Regions from separate parts of the Halomonas qinghailakensis genome, predicted to be linked through region 1. Evidence: predicted binding sites of a transcription regulator. Region 1 holds the regulator's gene; each other region holds the start of a gene.
The links. The regulator sigma-54, encoded in region 1, starts transcription at its own class of promoters, with help from an activator protein. The targets are predictions, from matches to a motif close to TGGCACNNNNNTTGCTNT.
Positions count from the first base shown of each region.

Region 2: the regulator sigma-54 is predicted to act here: its motif matches at 1,771-1,788, upstream of speB (agmatinase).
Region 3: the regulator sigma-54 is predicted to act here: its motif matches at 1,181-1,198, upstream of M0220_RS03445 (NarK family nitrate/nitrite MFS transporter).
Region 4: the regulator sigma-54 is predicted to act here: its motif matches at 1,979-1,996, upstream of M0220_RS13170 (sugar phosphorylase).

Region 1 covers NZ_CP096973.1:3,242,718-3,245,848, reverse strand. Annotated here, with positions in the region: gene lptA (lipopolysaccharide transport periplasmic protein LptA) at 1-305, shown strand, start outside; gene lptB (LPS export ABC transporter ATP-binding protein) at 385-1,110, shown strand; gene M0220_RS14715 (RNA polymerase factor sigma-54) at 1,216-2,631, shown strand; gene hpf (ribosome hibernation-promoting factor, HPF/YfiA family) at 2,730-3,038, shown strand; gene ptsN (PTS IIA-like nitrogen regulatory protein PtsN) at 3,043-3,131, shown strand, end outside.
Region 2 covers NZ_CP096973.1:1,857,639-1,860,769, reverse strand. Annotated here, with positions in the region: gene M0220_RS08790 (YjiH family protein) at 1-627, opposite strand, end outside; gene speB (agmatinase) at 761-1,711, opposite strand; gene M0220_RS08780 (sigma-54 interaction domain-containing protein) at 1,922-3,131, shown strand, end outside.
Region 3 covers NZ_CP096973.1:737,745-740,875, forward strand. Annotated here, with positions in the region: gene M0220_RS03440 (patatin-like phospholipase family protein) at 34-1,053, shown strand; gene M0220_RS03445 (NarK family nitrate/nitrite MFS transporter) at 1,360-2,712, shown strand; gene M0220_RS03450 (nitrate regulatory protein) at 2,790-3,131, shown strand, end outside.
Region 4 covers NZ_CP096973.1:2,853,412-2,856,542, reverse strand. Annotated here, with positions in the region: gene ribBA (bifunctional 3,4-dihydroxy-2-butanone-4-phosphate synthase/GTP cyclohydrolase II) at 1-37, opposite strand, end outside; gene ribD (bifunctional diaminohydroxyphosphoribosylaminopyrimidine deaminase/5-amino-6-(5-phosphoribosylamino)uracil reductase RibD) at 110-1,288, opposite strand; gene nrdR (transcriptional regulator NrdR) at 1,288-1,791, opposite strand; gene M0220_RS13170 (sugar phosphorylase) at 2,028-3,131, shown strand, end outside.

The DNA.
Region 1 (3,131 bases):
TTGAAATCCAGCGCAATGATGCTGGCGAACTATCGCGCGCCGTGGCAACCGGTGAGCGAGCCTATATACGCAACCAACCCGAAGGTCAGGCTAGCCCGATGGAAGGCTGGGCAAAGCGGATTATCTATCATGTGGCCGAACGCCGAGTAGAACTGATTGATCAAGCCGAACTTACCCAGCAAACAGATCGTTTTCAGGGCGGCCGATTAGAGTATTTCATTGACCAAGGCGTGGTTCAGGCCCGCTCTGACGTGAGTGGCGGTGAGCCACAACGTATCCGAATGACGCTTCAGCCAGAACAATAGGGAGCGCCCAGTGGCGACAAATAGCGCAGAGCCAGCACCTCAGACCACATCATCAAAACCAACATTCGAAGAGGCGCCGATAAAAACACTCTATGCCCATCACTTAGCCAAAAGCTATAAACGCCGTCGCGTGGTTAAGGACATAAATTTAGAGATCTCTCAAGGCAGCGTCGTCGGTTTGCTTGGCCCTAACGGCGCAGGCAAAACAACATCGTTTTATATGATTGTCGGCCTAGTAAAGTCTGATGCAGGAAAAGTAGGCATTGATGGGCTTGATTTAACGCATGCTCCTATGCACGAGCGCGCCATGGCAGGGATTGGCTATCTGCCTCAAGAAGCCTCTATTTTTCGCAAACTATCCGTTGCCGATAACATCATGGCAATCTTGGAGACTCGTAAAGCACTTGATCACAGCGCCCGCGAACAACGTCTTGAGACGCTACTGGAAGATTTTCATATCACCCACATTCGCGACAATTTAGGTATGAGCCTTTCAGGTGGAGAGCGTAGACGTGTTGAGATTGCTCGCTCCCTCGCAACAGAACCTGCCTTTATTTTGCTTGACGAGCCGTTCGCTGGCGTCGATCCGATCTCAGTAGGCGACATTAAAGCAATTATCCGAGCACTTAAAAAACGTCATATAGGCGTATTGATTACTGACCACAATGTGCGAGAAACGCTGGATATTTGCGATATCGCCTATATTGTTGGCGACGGTCACATCATCGCTAGCGGCCCGCCACAAGAAATTCTCAACAACCAAAAGGTAAGAGATGTTTATTTAGGTGCTGATTTTCGCCTGTAAACAACCACCTGCCTGAAAAATTGTGTCTGTGGCATGCTTATTGCACTTGCACCAAACCATAACTCGCACTAGGGTGGAGCTTTCTGATAAACGAGTGGTTCTCAGATGGTCATGAAAGCTTCTCTTCAATTGCGTATCGGCACACAGCTGACCATGACACCCCAGCTGCAGCAGGCGATTGCCCTGCTGCAGCTATCAACATTGGACCTTCGTCAAGAAATTCAGCAAGCACTTGATGCCAACCCAATGCTTGAGCAGGAAGACGAATTCGGCGAACAGGCTGTTAGTGAACCCCAGGAAACGGAATGGTCCGACAGCATTCCTAACGAACTCTCCACTGATAGTGACTGGTCAGACACTTATCAGGATCTAGGCAACCATAGCAGCGGCGGCGAGGGGCCTGATTTTGAACGTCAAGCCGCTGGTCAAAGCTTACATGGCCACCTACTTTGGCAGCTCGCCATGACGGATTTCTCCTCTCGCGACCATGCCATCGCAGAAAGCCTTATAGATGCTCTGGATGCTAATGGCTATCTAACTCAGCCCCTCAATGACATCCGCGAGGGGCTTAAGGCCCAAGGTCATGAAGGGCTTAGCCAGCGTGAAGTTGAAACAACCTTACTGCGTCTTCAACAGTTTGAACCCACCGGCGTATTTGCTCGTGATCTGCGCGAATGTTTAATGTTGCAGCTCGCCTCACTACCGGAAGATACACCGCTGCTTATGCCTGCCAAGAGGCTAGTGCGTCAATTTCTTGAAGCGCTCGGTAAGGATGATGTGCGTTTGTTAAAGCGACGTTTAAGCTTGGGTGATGATCAGCTAGATGATGTAATTCGTTTGATCCGCAGCCTTGATCCTCGCCCAGGCAGCGCATTTGGAGACACCGATGACAGCTATGTAACGCCAGACCTAGTGGTTCGCCATGACAACGAAGGCTGGCACCTGGAACTAAACCCAGAAGCACTGCCACGACTGCGTATTCAGCCTGACTACGCAAGTCTTATCAAACGGGCTGACAAAAGCCAGGATAACCAGTTTTTAAAGGAGCACCTTCAGGAAGCGCGCTGGCTAATCAAGAGCCTCTCAAGCCGAAACGATACGCTACTGCGTGTTGGCCGAGAAATTATCGCTCGCCAGATAGGCTTTCTGGAACACGGCGAAGAAGCTATGAAGCCGTTAATTTTAGCGGATATCGCAGACGCTGTGGAAATGCATGAATCTACTATTTCCAGGGTCACCACCCAGAAATATATCCATACCCCGCGCGGCGTATTTGAACTCAAATACTTCTTTTCCAGCCAAGTGAGCGGGCAAGACGGAGGTGACAGCCACTCTAGCACCGCCATCCGTGCACGAATCAAAAAACTGGTGCAAGATGAACCGCCTGGCAAACCTCTCTCAGACAGCCGTCTTGTATCGCTTTTGGAAGAGGGAGGCATTAATGTAGCGAGGCGTACAGTGGCCAAATATCGCGAGTCGATGGGCATTCCTTCTTCCAGCGAACGTCGCCGCTTACGCTGATAAAACAGCGCTAAAGAGACAAAGTCTGTTTAAGGGCTTTGCAATAGCGCAAAAAGGGTTACAATCGAAGAACAGTCCGACGGATAAGGAGCACGTCAATGCAAGTAAATATCACTGGTCATCACGTAGAACTGACTGACGCCTTGCGTGACTATGTTAATGAAAAGCTGGAACGCGTTGAGCGCCATTACGACAATATTACTACCGTACAAGTGACCTTATCTGTTGAAAAGGAGCGCCAGCAAGCTGCCTGCACGCTGCATGCTGCCGGTGCAGACCTACACGCAGAAGCATTAGATAATGACATGTATGCAGCCATTGATGCGCTAGCAGACAAAATTGATCGTCAACTCGTTAAACATAAGGAAAAAGCACAAGCTCGCGCCCAAGGCGCAGGCGTGCGTTAATTCAATGACGTTGGAAACTATCCTCCCCCCAGAGCGCGTTCTCTATGACGTTCCTGGGGGCAGTAAAAAGAGGGTGCTGGAGTTTTTCAGCAC
Region 2 (3,131 bases), 1.4 Mb from region 1:
CTGCTGAGCGGTGATCAATACACCCACAGTGCCTGACCCCATCCAAGAAGCCGTCGCATCGATAGCACTGCGCCCCGGGAGATTAAAAATTACCCGAAACGGCTTACGCACCATGGTGCCGATAAACTCCATAAAGCCGAATTCGACCAAAAACGGTAGGAGAATCGCCGCAAAGAAGAAGAACGTCAGTAGCACCGGTGCCAAATCATTGAGCATTACGCCGCCAGTAAACGGCGCCGTTACAAATTCGGGGCCGACCTGGAAAAACGTCATGACGACAAAAATCGCACCTAATATGCGCATCACTACCCAGATAGTGTCTACGTCAAACATATCGTGAAAGTGACCTCGTTGTGCCCAGTTAGGCTTCGCCACTTTTACATAAAGCGTTATCACTACGGATAAACATAGTACTAGCATGGCAATGGCGGGTAGTGCAGAGCCAAGCAGGGACTGCAGTCCATCGGCCATCAATCCCATACCAATATTAATCGATCCTCCTACTTGAAAAGGCACCAAAAACAAAAGGACGCCAATCAACGATGGAATTAGAAACTTCAGCAAATGAGCGCGATGGATTGGAGCCGATGGATCGGCGTCATCCAATTTTACTTGGGAGTAAGACATTTCTTTCACCTATTGGAAGTGATTATTAGAGGTGGGCTGGTGGCGTCCGAGGGGAAGCAGTGCTTCCCTGTAAGCTCTTATAATTAGCGCCTTGTTAGACCGACGCTTTGGTAACTAGCGTTAGCTTGCTTGGTTAATCACTGTGCTTTACGCCCGGCAGCACGCAGAGCATTTCGTACAGCAGTGTGGCGCCCATCAATGCGGTATTACCGCTGGGATCATAAGGAGGCGATACTTCCACTAAGTCACAGCCGACGATGTTCAAGCCTGCCGCACCGCGCACAATTTCCAGCCCTTGGGCTGAGGTCAGTCCGCCCATCTCTACCGTTCCCGTTCCTGGTGCAACGGAAGGATCCAAACCATCGATATCGAAGCTGATATAAACAGGCACATCGCCCATCTGCTCGCGCACTTCTTCCATCAAGGGAGCCAGCGAGCGATACCAGCACTCTTCAGCGGGAACAACGCGGAAACCCTGATTTCGGCACCAATCAAAATCTTCAGCGGCGTAACCGGTACCACGAAGGCCGATTTGCACCACTTTGCCGTGGGCTAACAGGCCTTCTTCCTGGGCGCGGCGAAACGGCGTGCCATGGGCAATCGGCTCACCAAACATGTGCTCGTTCACATCGGCATGGGCATCAATATGGATCAGCCCCACCGGCCCATGCTTTTTGGCAATGGCGCGTAAAATGGGCAGTGTCAGGGTGTGTTCGCCACCCAGCGTTAACGGAATGCAGTTGTGTTTAAGCACGTCATCATAAAAGGCGGTGATGATGTCGACGCTTTTGGGCAGGTGAAACGTGTTGATGGGCACGTCGCCTATATCAGCCACTTGTAAACTTTCAAACGGCGCGGCGCGGGTCGCCATGTTATAGGGCCGAAGCATACGAGATTCATCACGAATCTGGCGGGGGCCAAGACGCGTACCAGGACGGTTAGACGTACCAATATCCATTGGAATACCAATAAACGCAGCATCTAAACCAGCAGCGCTTTCCTGAGCGGGTAAACGCATCATGGTGGCAGGGCCACCAAAGCGCGGCATGCTATTGCCCCCGAGCGGCTGATTAAAGTCAGACATACAGATCTCCTTGGCGTTGTTCATGTTGTAGCGCTGTCGTGCGTACTGATAACGACTACGTTGCACAGACCATGCCAAGTCCCTGAACGCCCTAATAATAGGGCATTCAGGCATTATCGATGCAGTAATGAATTAAAATCACGTACACTTAAGTCATCTATGCATCATCGATGCAAAAATGCATTAAAGGTTATTCGAGAGACAATCGCTGTGAGTGAAATCGATAAGTGCGTGCTAAAAACCATTGTGGAAACCGCTAACGACCACTTCTTTATCGTCAGCGGAGAGGGCCAAGTACTTGATATCAGTCCCGGCGCTGAAGCCGTTTACGGCGCGCCCCGGGAAGAGCTGCTAGGCAGTAGCGTTTACCAGCTTCAGCAAAAAGGCATCTTGAAGCCATCCATCACCTTAGAAGTGATGCGCACCCAACAGCCAGCGCAACTAATGCAGGTAACGGGCACCGGTCGCCGTGTGATTGCTGAAGCCTACCCTGTCTTTGTGAATGGAAAATTAGAGCGTGTTATTAGCCGTTCCAGAGACTTAACTGATCTACAGCTCCTGCAAGATGAATACGCACTACTCCAGAAGCGCTTTAGTGAACACTTAAAGCGCAGCCAAGCAGCCCCCGATGCCGAGGAACAAGCGCTGGACGATGCGTTGGATAACCTGCAGGCGAGAAGCCACGTTATGCGTGAAGTCGCCTTGCTTCTCAAGCGAGTTGCACCTTCAGATGCCAATGTATTGATGCTGGGAGAGTCGGGCGTGGGGAAAACCGCGTTTGCCAAACAGCTGCACCGCTGGAGTCAACGCAGTAATAGCCCCTTTATTGAGGTTAACTGTGCGGCCATTCCCGAAAATTTATTTGAGTCTGAGATGTTTGGCTATCAGCCAGGCGCATTCAGCGGCGCAGCTCGCCAAGGAAAAGCTGGCTTACTAGAACAAGCGGAAGGCGGCACGCTGTTTCTGGATGAAATTGGTGAGCTTCCCTTATTAATGCAAACCAAACTGCTAAAAGTCATCCAGGACGGAAGCCTTACCCGGCTAGGTGATACGAGGCCACGCAAAGTGGACTTTCGCTTAGTCGTCGCCACGAATCAGAATTTAGCTAAACAAGTAGAAGCGGGGCTATTTCGTCTGGACCTTTACTACCGTCTCAACGTCATACCGGTCACGCTTCCCCCTTTGCGCGACCGCCGAGAAGATATCCCCGACCTCGTGGAAGCCTGCTTGGAACGCCTTAACCAACGCTACGGGCGGCAAAAAATTCTGGGTAATCAAGTATGGTCAACGTTGATGGGAAGCGACTGGCCAGGCAACGTTCGCGAGCTTGAAAACTGGCTAGAGAGAGCTTGGCTATCCAGCCCTACCGATCAAATTGAAGCACCTAATCTCCATCCCTATAAGGAGCAGCCTCAAGCTC
Region 3 (3,131 bases), 1.3 Mb from region 1:
CGCATTTAATCACCCACTCAGCAGGGAAAAGTGATGTCGCAGATCAAAAAGATAGACCTTGCCTTACAGGGCGGAGGTGCCCACGGCGCTTACACTTGGGGGGTTATCGATCGATTGCTTGAAGACGACCGTATCGACATTGAAGGCATCAGTGGCACAAGCGCTGGTGCGATGAACGGTGTGGTCATGGCAGATGCCCTTACCCGCGGTAACAAAGAGACAGCTCGCCAAGCGCTGCACCAGTTTTGGAAAGCGGTTAGCCGAGCGGGTATGGCAAGTCCAATTCGTCGCTCACCACTAGACGTGCTGACCGGTAACTGGTCTCTCGATCATTCACCAGGTTATGTGGCCATGGATCTTTTAAGCCGCCTGGTCTCCCCCTACCAACTGAACCCTCTTAATATTAATCCATTACGCGATATTGTCGCCGAACATATTGATTTTGAACGTGTCAGGCGCTGTGAGCAGCTTAAGCTATTTGTGACAGCTACTAACGTTCGCACCGGAAAACAGCGCGTTTTTCGCCGCGAAGAAATGAGTGTAGATGCGGTCATGGCCTCTGCTTGCCTGCCTTTTGTATTTCAAGCTGTTGAGATAGAAGGCGAGGCGTATTGGGATGGCGGCTATATGGGCAACCCTGCGCTATTTCCGTTAATGGAGGAGTGTAGTGCCCGAGACATTCTGCTGGTACAAATTAACCCTATTAGCAGGGAAGAAGTACCTACCTCTGCCTCAGCCATCATGAACCGCCTCAACGAAATCACCTTTAATTCAGCCCTGATTAAAGAAATACGCATGATTGCACTGCTCAAACGCACACTAGATGAGCAAGGAATAGAAAACTGCTATCAGCAAGCGCTCTTCCACCGCATTAGTGGTGAACAGGCGCTGGAGGATCTCTCAGTATCGAGCAAAATGAACTCAGAGTGGGCATTTCTATGTTATCTGTTTGAACAAGGTCGCGCTGCTGCCGAGCGCTGGTTAGAAACGCACTTTGACGCGATTGGTGAGCGTTCAACGCTGGATATTGATGCTGTTTATTTACACGACTAACCGGCACCCACATGTCGCACATCTGTGCCATAACTGTATCACTGTGGTGCATCAGCAACGTACATAGCAAACTTCCTATCCATCACACGTAAAATAACTCCCTGACTTTATTTGCAAAACTGTCTTATGGCGAACTAATTGCTTCACTCTTACTAAATGATGGTAGGCGTGGACCAGGCCCAACGGGTACGAGTGCGTCGAACCTGCCCTTCAATGGCGAAGGCATGTTCTCGTCAACAACATAGTGCTTTTTTAAAAGCGCCTGTTTTGACCCACTCGTATTATGCTTGCTCTGTGAGGCCATCCATGGACATTCGCAATAAAGCTAACCGCATCCGGCTACTAAATTTTTCTACTCCTCAAATGCGTGCTTTCCACTTCTCATGGTTCGCGTTCCATATCTGCTTTTTTGGCTGGTTTGGTATCGCTCCCTTGATGGCAGTGGTCCGTGAAGATTTATCACTCACTCAAACCCAGATCGGCAATACCATTATTGCCTCCGTTGCTATTACCGTTATTGTCCGCCTGCTCATTGGCGTGCTGTGCGACAAAATTGGACCTCGTAAAACCTATACCGGTTTGTTGATGCTGGGGGCCGTGCCGGTCATGGGTATAGGTTTTGCCAATAGCTTTGAAACTTTCTTACTCGCTCGTTTAGCCATCGGTGCCATCGGCGCGTCTTTTGTAATTACCCAATATCACACCACGATGATGTTTGCGCCGAATGTGGTTGGCACCGCCAACGCCACCAGTGCTGGCTGGGGAAACTTGGGCGGTGGAACAACACAAATCCTAATGCCGTTAATTTTTTCGGGTTTGCTAATGCTTGGCGTCAGTGAAACGCTGGGGTGGCGTCTTGCCATGGTGGTACCTGGTGTGGTGCTGTTTTTTACTGGGATTGGCTATTGGCTGTTTACCCAAGACGCCCCCGATGGCAACTTTAGCGAGCTGCGTGCCCGCGGTGAACTACCCGAAGCCACAGGTGAAAATAGCGCAGTACAAAGCTTTCTAGCCGCAGCAAAAGATATTCGCGTATGGGCGCTGTTTATTGTTTATGGTCTCTGCTTTGGCGTTGAGCTAACCATCAACAATATTGCCGCTATTTACTTCTTCGACAAGTTTGACCTGACCCTGGCAACCGCTGGGTTAATCGCAGGTTTATTTGGCCTGATGAATATTTTCGCCCGTACTCTTGGCGGTGTCTTTTCAGACCTATTAGCCAAGCAAGGCGGTTTAAAGGGGCGCGTACGCTGGCTATTTATCGCCCTGCTGTGTGAAGGCATCGCGCTTATTGCCTTCTCACAAATGCATATTTTAAGCCTCGCAATCGGCATCATGCTGGTATTTAGTCTATTTGTGCAGATGGCCGAAGGGGCAACCTTTGGCGTGGTGCCCTTCATCAATAAAAAAGCACTGGGGGCAGTCGCCGGTATCGTGGGAGCAGGTGGCAATGTCGGTGCTGTCTCTGCCGCTTTTTTATTCCGTAGTGAAAGCCTTAGTTACCAAGAAGGGCTTTTTTATCTTGGCATTACCGTCTTAGTACTCGCTTCGTGCGTGCTGGTAGTCCGTTTTAGCGATGCAACAGAAACCGAAGAAGCAACAGCCTATCGTGATGCAGTCGGCGATGATACGAACGCAGGCGCACTTTCACTACGCTAATGTCTACTTACCCCTCTGTAGGCGCTTCACACCATAGAGGGGCTTTCATCTCAGGCGGGGAGTTAAAGGAAACGATTATGTCTTCAGCCCAACAGCTACTCTTAACTGCCCTTCGATGCGATATCGACAGTCTGCACCATTTAGCCACCACCTCAGAGATCGTTGGCGACATTAGTGGTTTTATTCATGCGCTCCAACGTGAGCGAGGGGCATCAACGATTTACCTTGTCTCTAAAGGTAAGCGGTTTGCCACTCGGCGCAAGGAGTATGTAGAGCGTAGCCAAGTAGCCGAAGCGGTTATGCGCCAGCGATTAGAAGCATTAACCAAAGAAGCGCGGCCACAGGCAGCAGCACGCTTAATCAGAAGAGTCGCTGCGGTTTGGCTTGCCCTGGACGACCTGGACACGCTGCGGCAAGCG
Region 4 (3,131 bases), 390 kb from region 1:
CGATAGGGGACAAACCCTCTGAAGAGGAATGCGCCATGGAATCTCCAAAATAAGTGGTCGCAATACATGCGATTTCGCGCGTCAGGGTACCTTGCTCTGGCCCTGTGCGCTAGTCAGTGCGAGGTTCAGCGATTATTCGCCAATCACTCCCAACGGCGCGAATTTCTTTAATAGTCAAACGTTTTTGGTCAGCCATACGGGTCATACCGGGCAACGCAAATAGTGGTCGAGCTTCACCCCCCAACAGCGTTGGCGCGACAAACAACTGCAGCTCATCCACCGCGTTCGCCTCTAACAGCGCGCCTGCTAAAGTAGCACCGGTTTCAACGAGCAGTTCGTTTATCTGCTCATGCTCAGCTAGCCAGCTCAGCATGTTCGCGAGGTCGATTCGACCTTCTTGATCCGCAGGCATTACCTTAATAAGCGCACCCGCAGCTTCCAGCTTTTGACGTTTTTCGTCACTGTGATGTTCGGTGGTAATAATCAACGTGCGCCCTGGTTCACGAAGACAGGCTGCCGCTAGCGGTAGACGCAGGCGTGAATCTAAGATGACACGCAGCGGCTGGCGCTGACTGACCGCCTCTGCATTATCAAGCGCCAGCTGTTCCGCGCGCACTGTCAGCCGTGAATCATCCATAATAACGGACTCAACGCCACTTAAAATAGCGCTTGATCGAGCGCGCAAACGCTGCACTTGGCTACGCGCCTCTGGCCCAGTAATCCACTGCGACTCTCCTGACCCCATGGCAGTACGACCATCAAGACTCATGGCCATTTTTAAGCGTACAAAAGGACGTTTGCGCTGCATACGCGAAATAAAACCAGGGTTTAATCCACGTGCATCCTGCTCTAACAGGCCAACCTCCACCTGGATACCCTCATCCCTTAGCCGCTGGATACCGCTACCGCTAACGCGGGGGTTAGGATCAACCATGGCCACGACCACTCGTGCAACGCGAGCATCCGCTAACGCAACAGCACAAGGGCCTGTGCGTCCCGTATGGGAGCAAGGCTCCAACGTGACGTAGGCAGTGGCACCTTCCGCTTTTATACCCGCTGCGTTAAGCGCATGAATTTCTGCATGAGGCTCTCCAGTACGCAGATGGAACCCCTCACCCACCACTTGCCCTTCAGTGTGTTGATCGTAACGGACAATAACGCAGCCCACTCGAGGGTTAGGGTCGGTTGTATAAAGCCCCTTAGCCGCTAGTTGCAAGGCACGCGCCATAAAGTGATAGTCAGCGCTAGTGAACCCTTCTTCCATCGGCTCTTTTATCGACTCTTTCATCAACCCTCTCCGCGATGTGGGTCGCTGGGGGCGGGTGCAAGATGATCACCAGGATCTTGAGAAAGACGGTCTATCTCAGCGCGAAATTCGTCTAAATCTTGAAATTTACGGTATACCGATGCAAAGCGGATATAGGCGACCTGGTCGAGCTTGCTTAACGCTTTCATGACGGCTTCACCGATATCCCGCGCGTTGACTTCGCGATCTCCACGGGCACGAAGCGATTGGCGAATACGCTCAACGGCAGCTTCTATTGCCTCGGCACTGACTGGGCGCTTTTCAAGCGCACGCAACATGCCTGCCCGCAGCTTACTCTCGTTAAACGTTTCCCGTGAGCCATCGGATTTCACAACTCTCGGCATGATGAGTTCTGCGGTTTCATAGGTAGTAAAGCGTTCTTGACAGCTAGCGCATTGGCGACGACGGCGCACCTGGTCACCGTCGGCTACCAGCCGCGAGTCGGTCACTCGAGTATCATTAGCACCACAAAAAGGGCAATGCATGGCAGTCAACCTGTTGTCAGTACGTGCAGCGTGTCAGCCTGTGCAGAGAACGGCACTTATCGGCATATTATGAACTATTGTTAGCAGTAAAGTCGCCACGCGCTACAACGATATGCAGTAAAGAGGCACTTGCAAGCAAAAATAGTCGCTTTATTAAACGCGGCGTTAACCTAGCATTGTAACGATTTGGCACACAAGCTGCAGCGTTTGTCGTAGGTTGTTTAAGAGGACACTCCATGACCCCATTTGAGCAGACGGTCTACCACTTCCTTTCGCACCTCTACGGCCCCCGCGCCAGCGAGGTACAGCGCCGCCTTGGACAGCACATTGAGCACTTTCGTCACGTATCAACGGCTCCACGCGTAACAGAAATTACCGCGGGAGAAGAGGGTCATGCACCAACGTGGAGCGAAAAAGATCAGTGGATCATTAGTTACGGTGATTCCATTGTGGCAGATGACGCTCCCCCTCTTGCGGTACTGAATGAATTTCTTCAACGCTATCTGGGTGAGCGCATTAGCGGCGTGCATGTGCTGCCCTTCTTTCCATGGAGCAGCGACGACGGCTTCTCAGTTATTCATTACCGAGAGGTTAATCCAGAGCTGGGTAACTGGGAGCACATACGCGAACTGGCCAGCCACTACGACGTGATGGCAGATTTAGTGCTTAACCACGTGTCTCGCGAATCGCTCTGGTTTGTTGATTATTTAACCGGCAGCCTGCCAGGCCGCGATTACTTTATTGAGGTTGAACCGGAAACTGATGTTTCCCAGGTAATTAGACCACGCAGCAGCCCCTTGCTCGTGCCTATTTCTACGCGTCGGGGAACCCGCCATGTATGGGCAACCTTCTCGGAAGATCAGATCGACTTAAATTTTGAAAATCCTGACGTATTGCTAGAATTTGTTGGCATTTTGCTGTTTTACCTCCAACAGGGCGTGCGTATCATTCGCCTGGATGCTGTGGCATTTTTATGGAAACGTTTGGGAACATCGTGCATTCATCTTCCAGAGACACACACCGTCGTGCGTTTACTGCGCGCCATTGTCGATGAAATATCACCGGGCACGCTGCTAATTACCGAGACCAATGTTCCTCACGCAGAAAACATCAGTTACTTTGGCCTAGAGCGACTTGCCAATGGCGCACCCGACGAAGCCCATATGGTTTATCAGTTCGCATTGCCACCGCTGCTGCTACATACACTCACCCGCGGTGAAGCGACCACTCTGCAGTCCTGGCTTGCTAGCCTGCCGGTACTGCCTAAGCAGTGTACTTATTTAAATTTCACTGCCAGTCATGATGGTATTGGCGTGCGTCCTTTAGAAGGCTTGCTTCCT